4 regions of the Thalassotalea ganghwensis genome follow, and region 1 is predicted to be linked to each of the others. Evidence: predicted binding sites of a transcription regulator. Region 1 holds the regulator's gene; each other region holds the start of a gene.
What was found. Region 1 encodes FliA, which starts transcription of late flagellar genes. Its sites were predicted from a motif close to CTAAAGNTNNNNNNNNNNNNGCCGATA; they were not measured.
Positions count from the first base shown of each region.

Region 1 (3,202 bases):
GTTTCTTTTTCTGTGGTTTTCAGTAGAACATCGATATCAAGACATAATGCCTTGAATTCCGATAACTCAAGCTTGTTGTGCATGAGTTTTTGCCACAAAGGATTTACAGTTTTAATTTGATCTTGTATCGAATCAACGACAGGAAATATCGATTCAACAGCGTCCATGGTTTTATTAGCCGCATCTTCAGTACGGCTGATAACGTAATTTAGTCTTTCCTTGGCATCAGGTATGTCTGCATTGGCGAGATCATTCAACCTTGAATCGAGCTGAAAATTCATCAAGGAGTCATGAAGTTGGCGCGTTAACTTGCCTATTTCAGCGAATAACTCAGAGTTAATTGGGTTTTGAATTTCAGCAATTAATTTATCTGCTTTATCTTGCTCGCCAGTCTCAAGATACTCGACTAGTAATTTAGCCTGTTCCAACGAAACATGGGCAGTCTTACTTTTACTCATTCAACGTCCTTAGGTAACAAATGGAATTAACCTAAGCGTTCAAATATCTTGTCGAGCTTAGTCTTCAATGTCGCAGCAGTAAATGGTTTAACAATATACCCGTTCACACCTGCTTGCGCTGCCATAACAATTTGCTCTTTTTTGGCTTCAGCGGTAACCATCAACACAGGAATGTGAGCCAAATTAGCATCAGCTCTTATCGCCTTTAATAAATCAATCCCTTGCATTCCTGGCATGTTCCAATCAGTCACGACAAAGTCAAAATCACCACCTTGAAGCATTGGTAAAGCAGTACTACCATCGTCAGCCTCTGAGATATTGGTAAAACCTAAGTCACGCAACAAATTTTTCACGATACGTCTCATTGTTGAAAAATCATCAACAACAAGTACTTTCATATTTTTATCCAAGGCACCCTCCGGGGATATAGTTCTTAATTCTATAATATATTGTAATCAACTTTGCCAAGATTGCATACGTGCTTTTAAGCGATGTAATGCTTGACTGTGAATTTGGCTAACCCTTGACTCGCTAACATCAAGAACTTGTCCTATTTCACGCAAGTTCAACTCTTCATCATAATACAATGACAGTACTAAAGCTTCTCGTTCGGGTAAAGTAGAAATACATTCACTTAGCGATTTTTTAAAGACAACCTGTTCAATGTTTTGATATGGATCATGATTATTATCATCCTCTAACTGAACTATCGCATCTTCACTTACACCAAGGTCTTCGATTCCTATAATTTTACCCGTACTAACTTCATTAAGAATATGATGGTACTCATTTAGCGAAATATCAAGTTTTTCAGCAACTTCAATATCAGTAACATCTCTACCAAGCTCTGCCTCTAATGCTTTTATTGCTTCACTGACCATACGACTATTTTTATGGACCGAGCGGGGAGTCCAATCACCACGGCGTATTTCGTCAAGCATGGCACCACGAATGCGAATACCGGCAAAGGTTTCGAAACTTGCCCCTTTGCTATGATCAAAATTATTGGCAGCTTCTAAAAGTCCGATCATGCCTGATTGGATTAAGTCATCCACGATAACACTTGAAGGAAGGCGAGCCAGCAGATGATAAGCAATGCGTTTGACCAAAACCGTATGTTGCTCAATTAAGCTCGTTTTATTGATGTGTTCGCTGTAAGCATTGTTTTTGACCACGTTCGCCCACCACCTATTAACGGATTAATTCTCTAGCAACTGCTCAATGAAAAACTCTAAGTGCCCAGAAGCTTGATGTGGAATCGGCCATTTTGCCACTTTACTGGCCAATAATTTAAATGCTTTTGAGGCCGGTGAATCAGGAAACGCTTCAACAATCGCTTGCTGCTTGCGTACTGACTTTCGAATATTATCGTCATATGGGATCACACCAACCAACTCCAGTGCGACATCAAGAAATCGCTCACTTACTGTCGATAACTTGCCAAACAGCTGTTGCCCTTCTTTTGGGCTTCTTACCATATTAGCAACCACTTTAAACTTGAATATATCGTGGTCTCGGCTTAATAATTTCATTAACGCATAACAATCGGTAATTGATGTTGGTTCATCACAAACTACTAATAAAACATCTTGTGCTGCTCGTGCGAAACTCAACACCATATCTGAAATGCCTGCTGCAGTATCAACGATTAAGACATCAAATTCGGTTTTCATATCACTGAAGGCTCGAATCAACCCTGCATGTTCAGAATGGGTTAAATCAACCATCGATTGAGTACCTGACGTTGCGGGAATAATTTTTATTCCCGCTGGGCCTTCAATAATAATATCGTCTAATTCACACTCACCCGATAACACATGTGATAAGTTACGCTGAACTCTTAAGCCTAACATGACATCACAATTGGCTAGCCCTAAATCGGCATCCAAAACCAATACGCGTTTACCTAATTGCGCTAGTGCAATTGATGTATTAAGCGAAACATTGGTTTTACCAACGCCTCCTTTTCCCCCTGAAACCGCAATGACTTTAACTTGATTATTATGTTTTACAGAACCTTGATTAGCATCTTGCATTTTTCGTAAGCCACTCGCTTGGTCTATCATCTAAATTTTTTCTCTTGTTATCAGTATTACACAATTGCTGCAGAAGTCATTGACATTGGACGTGAAATGTGTCGGCTATGATATTTTTCAGCCATTCGTTCTGCAAGAGTAACCAACTTTTCAGCATTTGCAACTTTAATATCTTCTGGCACACGCTGACCGTCTGTAAGATAACCGATAGGTAAGTTATTTTGAATAGCTGTATCGATAATTTCGCCAACACTTAAACTCTCGTCGAGTTTAGTAAAGATGCAGCCTGCAAGTGGTATTTTCTTAAAACGTTGAACATTTTCTTGCATGACTCGTTGTTGTGCATTGGCAGCCAACACTAAGTAATTACGAATATTCACTCGAGAGTTGCCGACTAAAGTCGCTAGGTGCTCCGCCAAACGCATATCTCTCTGCCCCATGCCGGCAGTATCTATTAACACGAGTTTTTTATTTGAAAATTCATGAAGTAAACCATCAAGTGCATTGCTATCTTTGGCCATTTTCACCTGACAACCGATAATTTTTCCATACGTGGACAACTGCTCAAATCCACCAATTCGATAACTATCCGTAGAAATCATTACCACGTTATCGCTACCGTGAATTTGTGCAAAGCGTGCTGCTAACTTAGCAATCGTCGTTGTTTTACCAACCCCCGTAGGACCGACTAAAGCAACCACGCCACCA
Region 1 is NZ_JBQRUM010000001.1:287,567-290,768, reverse strand. It holds gene ACSLUH_RS01285 (protein phosphatase CheZ) at 1-458, opposite strand, end outside; gene cheY (chemotaxis response regulator CheY) at 485-868, opposite strand; gene ACSLUH_RS01275 (RNA polymerase sigma factor FliA) at 914-1,633, opposite strand; gene ACSLUH_RS01270 (MinD/ParA family ATP-binding protein) at 1,658-2,524, opposite strand; gene flhF (flagellar biosynthesis GTPase FlhF) at 2,551-3,202, opposite strand, start outside.

Region 2 (3,202 bases), on a different contig from region 1:
CAAGTTTGACTAAATTAGCTAAAGCAAATAGCCCATGTGCTCTAGCAGAACACATGGGCTATGATCATCTTTTGGTTCAATGGTTACTGGTTCTCAGTCGAACTATCAGCAGAGATTGAAATTGGTTGAGATTCCTTCGCCTTCCCCTGATTAATCGCAATTTCAACACGGCGATTACGCCTACGGTTAAGTGCATTGGTGTTAGGCACTAGTGGTCTGGTATCAGCGCGGCCAACAACCATCATCCGAGTAGGATCAAACCCTGAGACTTTAATAAGTTCATGAGCAATAGCAACCGCCCTTTTACTCGATAAATCCCAATTAGAACTATACAGCTCAGTATTTATCCCTTGATTATCGGTATTACCTGAAACTGTTACTTCTCCAGGAATAGTTGCCAGCAGCTCACCTATTTCCTGAATAATAGGTTTAAACTGAGGTTGTAAAAATGCTGAACCTGCGGCAAAGGAGCCATTTTCACGAATGCGAATAATCACTTGCTGACCAAGGGATTCTAATTCAATAGCGCCATCTTGAATTTGCTGTTCCATTTGCTCTGCGATTTTTTTCACCAGCTCATTTACTTGCTCTTGCGATGCCTGCTCTAGCTCGTCTTTTGCTTGTTGATTGGCTTGAGCGGATTGCTCATCAGCAGTACTTTGTGATTGACCACCGCGTTCTGTACCGCGCTGTTCCTGACGCCCCCCCGCCGAGGTTTCATCCCCCGCTTGGAACTCCAGCATTTGTTGAGTCATTTCGACGGTTTGTTGTTGAATCACTTCGATCGGCGTTGGTTCAGGTTTTCCAGGACGAAACTCTTGAGCAATAATGCTAGTTCCCTTAGGAATATCTTTAACTTCAATTTTATTTTGCACACCAAAAGCAAACTTCATTGACCCAGCAATTTGTTTAAATTTCAATACATCCATTTCAGAAAATGACAACAGCAGCACGAAAAAACACATTAATAGTGACATTAAATCCGCAAAAGTTCCCATCCATGGCGGCAAGCCTGGTGGTGGGCACTTACACTCTGGAGGATTACTAGCCATAATGCTTTATTCCTACTCTTCTGTCGTATTGACGACGCGCTTACCTTCGGCAATATAGTTTTTCAATAACCCTTCAATAACCCGCGGGTTTTGACCATCTTGAATACCTAACACGGCGTCTAAAATAAGCTCTTGATTTAGTTTTTCTTCAGCAAGTCTGAGTTTCAACTTATTGGCGATTGGAATCGCAATAATATTGGCTAAAAATGCACCGTACAACGTCGTTAATAACGCTACCGCCATTGCTGGGCCTATCGCTTTAGGGTCATCCATATTCGATAGCATGGCAACTAGACCAATTAGTGTACCAATCATCCCCATCGCAGGTGCTATTTCTGCTAATGACATCATCATACCGATACCGGTTTCATGACGCTCCGTAGTCAAATTAATATCTTTTTGCAAGGTCCCTCGCACAACATCGGCATCGTGTCCATCGACTAACATGTCGACGCCTTTTTGCATAAATGAATTAGAAATTTCTGCTTCTTCTAAAGCTAAAAACCCCCCTTTTCGAGCCGCATCAGCCATTTCAACTGATTTTTCAATAAGCTCTTCTGGTTGTTCAATTTTAAACATGAAAGCTTTTGCGATAACTTTTCCGATACCAAAAAACTGCCCCAAATTATAATTCGATAAGACAACAAATATTGAGCCACAAAATACGATCAAAATTGATTGGGTATCAATATACATATTGATATCGCCACCAAGCACCATCGCCATGACTACGAAACCGATGGCACCCAAAATTCCCAGAAGCGTAGCTAAATCCACGAAAAGTCTCCTAAATATATCGCGCTAAACACCTTGCCATTTGATAATACAATAACCTTAAAAGATGCGCGACTATTAAGCTCAATAAGAGCAAATTATTGTTCTTCTCTTATTATCGCCCAATATCTCAATAACTTAACTTAAATAGGCGAAAAAAATAAAAATATTTAGTATCATAGCAAGGTAAAATATCATTGGTAGGACATTGACCCAACTTAATGACTAAGTTAACTTTGCGCCCTACACTATTTATCATCAAGTTATTAACGTGCTGAAAGAGATTATGGCAAAAAAGAAGATTGAAAATTTGAGCTTTGAAGAATCCATCAGTGAACTTGAACAAATTGTTCATAACCTCGAAGCTGGTGAGCTTAGTCTTGAAGAAGCGATGAGTTTATTCGAGCGCGGTTTGTCTTTAAGCCATGCCAGCCAGCAAAAACTTCAACAAGCAGAGCAAAAGATCCAAATGTTGGTCAGTAAGAATGGCCAAACCCAACTTACCGATTTTGATTTGGATATCACTGAGAATAATTCGTGAGCAAACTACCCGAACTCGATTATTTGCAGCAGCATATTGACCGTTTTTTAAATCGCAAGCTCAATGAACTCGTCGTTAATGACGAAAAATTGTATGAAGCGATGCGCTACGGCTTATTAATTGGCGGTAAGCGAATGAGGCCCTATTTAGCTTATATTACTGGCAATGCGTTAAATGTTGCCTCACAAGATATTGATGCTATCGGCGCAGCGTTAGAGTGTATTCACGCCTACTCGTTATTGCATGATGATTTGCCTGCAATGGACGATGATGATTTAAGACGCGGTAAACCTACCTGTCACAAGGCATTTGATGAAGCGACAGCAATATTGGCTGGCGACAGTTTACAAACCTTTGCATTTGATATCCTTGCTAATCACAAATTTTCTGACTTTGGTCAAACCAAACAACTTGAATTAATAAGACAATTAGTTAAAGCCGCAGGTTACCAAGGCATGTGCGGTGGCCAAGCATTAGACCTAGCAGCAACAGATCGAGCAATTAGCATAGAACAACTTGAACACTTGCATTCGCTTAAAACCGGCGCACTGCTCGAAGCGAGTGTCTTGATGGTAGCAGAATGTGCTGAAAACGTTAGCGCCGCAGATAAACAACACCTTACAACCTTCGCTCGTTGTATTGGTATTGCCTATCAAGTACGAGATGACATTATTGATATTACCTCCAGTGAAGAAGAGTTAGGCAAGCCCAGCGGTTCAGATGTCGCAGCCAATAAAAGCACCTATCCGATGTTGCTTGGATTAGAGGGCGCTCAGCAAAAAGCTGAACAGTTATATCAACAAGCACTTCAAGCTTTGGCTCGTTTGCCTTACAA
Region 2 is NZ_JBQRUM010000015.1:8,096-11,297, reverse strand. It holds gene ACSLUH_RS14440 (flagellar motor protein MotB) at 84-1,052, opposite strand; gene pomA (flagellar motor protein PomA) at 1,065-1,829, opposite strand; gene xseB (exodeoxyribonuclease VII small subunit) at 2,113-2,367, shown strand; gene ispA ((2E,6E)-farnesyl diphosphate synthase) at 2,364-3,202, shown strand, end outside.
Region 2: pomA (flagellar motor protein PomA) is a predicted target of FliA. The motif match lies at 1,943-1,969, and genes of this name have one in related genera.

Region 3 (3,202 bases), on a different contig from region 1:
TATTACTTGATAACTTAATTTATCGCCAAAACGAATCGATTGAATATTTAGGTACTGCTTGATCATTTGAAGTTCTAGTTCTAACTCAATAAATTTTTGGCGGTAAACAGGTACAGTTGAACGCAAATACTCCGTCAACGATTCCAGTAAAACTTTTGCTTTTTTTGAATCTTGATCGATCAAGCAATGCAAATTAGCCAAGGTGTTGAAGAAAAAGTGAGGTTCAATTTGCGCCTGCAATAATTGCAGTTCCAATTCAATTTTTTCCCGCTCTAACGACTGTTCAGCCACTTGTTGCTTTAGTAACTGAAACTCAGGTTGAGCTTCTCTGCGTTTAATATAAAAAATCAGCATTATCGCCCAAACAACTGGCAACACGATAGCAAGTAAATAGAGAAAAGAAAGATAAAGTGAATGGATAAAGTTTGATGTTCCCCAATCAAAGATAACCAGTACAAAAGGTAAGCTTAATAACAAAGCTCCCAAACCAATATTAACTATTTTATATAAAGGTAATTGCTGATGAGCCCCTCGAGAAATGTAAATATAGGTAAATACAATATTAAAACCGAGAATATTTAAAAGAATAAAATAAAAAGTTAACTCATCGACGAAAACGTCAAAACTGCCATTAGTCATGTTTTGACGATAAAAAGAAATCAGCACAGCAGTAATACTATTAATAATAAAAATCACTAATAAATTCGTTAACTTAAACAACGAAAATACGGCTTTTATGCGAGTAAATGAAACTGCCAACGGTAAATCACTTATTTTTTGTCAATAATTTGTAATTTACATGTTATACACTAATTATAAAAAAAGATTAAATAAAACTTTGATACAAAAAAAAGCCACACATTTGTACAAGTGTAGCTTTAAATTTACATAATTAATATCTTTAATTAGATCATGGTTGTTCCATTCTGATCACTACACGTCGGTTTTTTGCTCTTCCTAAAACGGTATCATTTGATGCGACATGGCGTTTCTCACCGTAACCTGTTGCTGCAATTCGCGAAGGGTCAATCCCACTAGCGATAAAGTACTCTTTAATTTTTTCAGCACGTTGATTTGATATTTTTTGGTTTAAGCTTCTACCACCATAACTATCAGTAAACGCGTCTACCAACACTAAATCCAACTCTGAATCTAAGCTTAGATATTCCGTTATCATCGCCATTTTACGTTGTGATGCTTTGGTCAATTCATCACTATTAAATTGATAGTTCAACACCGTATAAGCAATATCTTCAAAATTGAAGTTAAGTAAATTTCCAACGCAGCTAACAAAACTCTTATATGCTTTCTTAAAACTCGCACTTGAGAGGCCAACTGAAATTTTGTCATTATCGCTATACCAATCATCGTAGTAAAACGTTGGGCTCATTCCTTGCTCTAACTCATTGAGCATTGTCCATGCAACTTTTTTAGGTAAATCAGGTGAAAACTGCTTGTGCAACTTCATATCGGCGATGGTGTACCCTCTTTCTCCTGGCTTCCATTTAGGAGCGACTGAACGAACTTCAGCTAATGAATAATTGTCTGGCAACCTTAACATTTCAAGTTCAAACTCCATATTAATGTTTCGGTTTGCTTTACTCGAAAATTTTGCCAAGCCGTAATTGGGAATCGGATGTGCCAACGTGCACTCCAACCGAGAGTTATCAACTAATTGCCACTGAGATGTATCGAGATCTGCTTGATATTGACGAATGCCAGCATTGGCTGCGCTAAAATAACTAACAGATAAAACGAATAATAATAGTTTTTGCATGAGAATCTAGTTTCGTTATTGGCTACAACATTAATATCGACACTAAAGCGCAAAACTTTAGAAGTTTTTTATCGATTATGTAGATTTACCACATTAAAAGCAATGGCATTGATAAATACATGATAATCTCTTGGCACACTACCTAAAATAATTTTTTGATAAGAAATTTTACCGCAATCATTTGGTATCGAATTAGAAGTATGCCCCTCAAGAGCTTGTTGCGGACAAACTAAAAAAGTTAACCGCCGTTAATCAAAGGCTCAAAAAGCAACCAACAAATATTTAATTAATAAACATCCTTAAAATTTTTTAATCTAGACGAGTTTTCGCATTAACTTTCTGCGATAATATCTCTTTTATCGTTTTAGAATTGGGTGGTTATGTCTGACGCTTGCGTACCTAAAAAAGAAGAAAGTTTATTTGCTAACCGATTTCGAGGATATTTTCCTGTCGTTGTTGACGTAGAAACGGCGGGCTTTAATTCCTCGACAGATGCGTTACTCGAAATCGCTGCAACAACCCTATCGATTAACGAGCAAACAGGGCTATTTTCCCTTGATGAAACCATTCATTTTCATATTGAGCCATTCGAAGGTGCCAACATAGAAAAAGCAGCTTTAGAGTTTACCGGCATAGATCCTTTTCATCCATTAAGATCGGCGGTTAGCGAAGAAGAAGCCTTGAAAAGCATATTTAAATTAATTAGAAAAAAAATGAAAGCGGCGGGTTGCCAACGAGCAGTTATGGTAGCCCACAACGCGTCATTTGATTTAGGTTTTGTAAATGCAGCGACAGAACGATGCTCAATTAAGCGCTCACCTTTTCATCCATTTGTAAGTTTTGATACTACAACTCTTGCTGGATTAGCGTTAGGACAAACGGTATTGGCAAAGGCTTGTCAAGCAGCCGACATTGAATTTAGTAACAAAGAAGCTCACTCTGCACTCTATGATACAGAGAAAACCGCGGAGCTATTTTGCTACATCGTTAATCGGTGGAAAACCTTAGGTGGGTGGCCATTGCGTTGACCATTACTAAAACGACAACACTATTTATTCTATGATTTAAAGTTTCCGATTACGTTTGACACGATTATTGTGACGGAATATTAAATTTCTTAAAGCAATAACGCAAATAACCATAGAGGCAAATTGAAAATATGGATTTTCAGTGACAATGACAATAAAGATGGCTAAGGCCCCATAACCGTATGGCAGATATTCATAAAGTATTTCAGGCAACGGATAACGCTTGCCTTCTATTCGACGGTCTTTGCGACGTGCTGCAGAGCGTGTTACTAAAGTAATACAGCCTGCCCCATAAAAAAGCGCTGCCGATAATACAAACCCCCAACCATCACCACGCACTAGCAACAAACCACTGACGATAAAGTAAAAGTATGGTAAGTTTTCATATATTGGTCGC
Region 3 is NZ_JBQRUM010000011.1:60,005-63,206, reverse strand. It holds gene ACSLUH_RS12345 (sensor histidine kinase) at 1-759, opposite strand, end outside; gene ACSLUH_RS12340 (flagellar protein MotY) at 911-1,777, opposite strand; gene rnt (ribonuclease T) at 2,158-2,805, shown strand; gene ACSLUH_RS12330 (hypothetical protein) at 2,842-3,202, opposite strand, start outside.
Region 3: ACSLUH_RS12340 (flagellar protein MotY) is a predicted target of FliA. The motif match lies at 1,812-1,838, and genes of this name have one in related genera.

Region 4 (3,202 bases), on a different contig from region 1:
TGCTCTCGTAAACTCTTGTTCTAGAACTGGCGCATAAATTGAAATAATCCAATCAAAATATTCATTTTTAAAAGGGAGTTTAGATAGCGTTGCAACGCTAAAATGAATGTCAGTGTATTTTTTAGCCGCTTTCTTGATAGCTTCTTTGGCTATATCAACACCATAAACTATGTTTTTAACGTTTTTGAACTGATGGGTGTAATAACCTTCACCACAACCAGCATCAAGAACTTTAGTCGTTGATGAAAATTGATATTGCTCAAAAAGCGAAAGAATATGTTCAACGAGCGGTTGATAATAGCCTTTAGATAGAAAAGCCCTTCTTGCATTGACCATTGTCTTATTATCGCCAGGCTGTTTAGAGTGCTTAAGTTGCACAGGAAGTAAATTAACATAACCTTCTTTGGCAATGTCAAAACAATGCCTATTTATACACAGATAACTCGTATTGTGTTGTTGCAGAGACTCATTACACAAAGGGCAAATATAATAGTTTGTCATGATGTTTTTAAAGGGCCTAAAGCACTGATATTAATTAAAAGTAGACCATATTGGCGCATGATCTGAGGGTTTTTCTATTCCTCGCAATTCATAGTCAATATCAGATTCAACACACTGCTTAGCGAAATGGTGAGTGGCTAGTACAACATCTATTCGTAAGCCTCTATTGTCGTCGAATCCTCTAGAGCGATAATCAAACCATGAGTATTTATCCGTCACTTGGGGGTGTAATAAACGAAAAGTATCGGTAAAGCCCCATTCTAATAGGTTTGATAACCATGACCTTTCTTCAGGCTGAAAGCTACATTTACCTGTTTTTAACCATCTTTTACGATTTACTTCGCCAATACCTATATCTAAATCTATCGGTGAAATATTGATATCACCCATGATAATGATGTTGTCGGTCGGTGAATGATGAAGCTCTAGATAAGACATGAGATCTTGATAAAACTGTCGTTTATAAGGAAACTTTGTTTCATGATCAATATTTTCTCCTTGCGGAAAGTAGCCATTGAGCACGGTGAGCTTTTCACCCTTGCCATCAGTGGTTTCTACCATAATCATTCTGCGTTGAGATTCATCAGTATCCGTGGGAAATCCCTTAATTACTCTGTGCGCTTCTTTTTTACATAACATTGCAACACCGTAATGAGCTTTTTGACCATGATGGTAGACGTGGTAACCCATAGCTTCAACTTCCTTAATTGGAAATGCCTCATCGTGTACTTTTATCTCTTGTAAACCAATGATATCTGGTTGATGCTTATCAATTACCGCTTGTAGCTGGTGTAATCGGGCTCTTAACCCATTTATATTAAAAGAAATGACTTTCATATCAGGAGATTTATGTATAGAAAAATTAGTGAATATGTTAACACTTGAGCATTTAAAAAAAAGAATTTGTTCACTAATTATCGTTATTTTTTATCGCATTTGATGGATATTTAACCCGATTAAAAAAACAATATTTTTCTAATGTTTTTCGCACTTTGGTCGATAAGAGTTATGAAAAAGGTTATCGGATCATTTAATGCAGGTAGTAAACAAGGAAACACAACTATTAGTTGAAGAAAAGCAGCTTGGAACAACGCTTAACGAATGTGTGCACACTCAGCGACGTTCAGACTTTTCTTTATTATTGGCGATGCTAATTGATGATGTTTGTCAACACAGTCAATTTACGTTGCCAAAATCTGAATTAGTAAATTCAACCAGCGATGAAGCTCAATTAAGAAAGTATTTTTCCGTCCCCTCGGCACAACCGCTATCGATTTCATCTTTGGATGATTTAGCAACTTTTGGGCAAAGTGAGTTGGTTGAAAATAAGCAGTTGGCATCAATGAGACTTGAAAATGCTTTATTCCCTAAGGCGTTGTGTTTTAGAAACGATGCCAGCCATATATCGTCAGAGGTCATGAGTAATACCTCAATCCATTGTCAAAATGATTGCAAGCCTAAACAAAGACAGAGTTTTAATGCCAATGGGTGGTTAAAATCTTTGCAAGAAACTATTGTCAGAGCTCCTTTGATGGCAGTAAATGGCTAATAAACCTTAGCTCTGCATAATTAATGCATTTCTAACGCCTATTTTTACTTACTTCTGCGTTATATTGTCGTGAAATGACTGGCTATTCCTACAATAATACGCCTTGAGTTAAGTAAAAAGTAGCGCGTGAGAAAGTCACTGTAAGCTTAATATTTTGACTTTATTGTTTTCGTGCTATTTCTTATACAAAACTGAGGTTAATAACCTACTGTGCGATATACCAATAATTATTTTTTATCGCTGATTTGATTATTGAAGCATTGATGCGCAGCACTTTTTATACTTTTTACCGCTTTGACAAAAGCATCTATCGTTGCGATTGGGGGGAGTGATTGCTTCATGCTTTTCTATAATACCATCTAAATATCGCCACTTGTTATGCTCGACGATAAATCGTGAACATTCTTGCATTAAGTAACATTGTTTATCGTGAATATAATAAGCTTGGAACGTCACCGTTGGTGGAAATTTATTATCAAACTCAATAATTTTTTGTCGAGTCGCTTGAATAATATTTAATTGAATCCAAACTGTTTGGCTCGCCCACTCATGCAACTCTTCAATTTTATGTTCTCTTTGTTTGCAGCTAGCATAAGTATCAAATAGATATTGTCCATTTTGACTTGCATAAGCACTATAACGTGATCGCATAAGCTCTTCGGGTGTTTCAGGGCTATGAGCACCATTTAAAAACAAAGCACAGCAATCAACAAAATTTTTATTCTTGCCACAAAAACACAGCATTAGTAGAGAGCTTACCTATATATAAAAATAATCATTATGATAACACTTTGATATTCGTTATAGAATGATTAGTGCATGGCAGCGAACGTGTTTAAAATGACACACTTGCTACGCCCTGAACAAGCGCTTTCCTCAAGCTTTTTAATATCGCTATTTGATAATGTAGGGTCACATAAGATAATGGCCTGACAATGTCCTTGCCTTAACGCTTTAATGATATGCTCTAAAGTAATTGTCGCTTTTTGCGTATTGATGTTCAAAACATTGATACGTTGATTTTTCTGATCTTTTGCAATTTGTATCAGTACGTCTTGATGAGCATTAATAAATAACACCCACTTGCTTTCGTTATGAAATTGCTGACAAATTGAACGGTACTGTTGAACTAAATCTGATTCACATGTCAAT
Region 4 is NZ_JBQRUM010000016.1:68,698-71,899, reverse strand. It holds gene rlmA (23S rRNA (guanine(745)-N(1))-methyltransferase) at 1-501, opposite strand, end outside; gene xthA (exodeoxyribonuclease III) at 532-1,338, opposite strand; gene ACSLUH_RS15210 (VC2046/SO_2500 family protein) at 1,535-2,050, shown strand; gene ACSLUH_RS15205 (YchJ family protein) at 2,300-2,794, opposite strand; gene ACSLUH_RS15200 (hypothetical protein) at 2,863-3,202, opposite strand, start outside.
Region 4: ACSLUH_RS15210 (VC2046/SO_2500 family protein) is a predicted target of FliA. The motif match lies at 1,477-1,503, and genes of this name have one in related genera.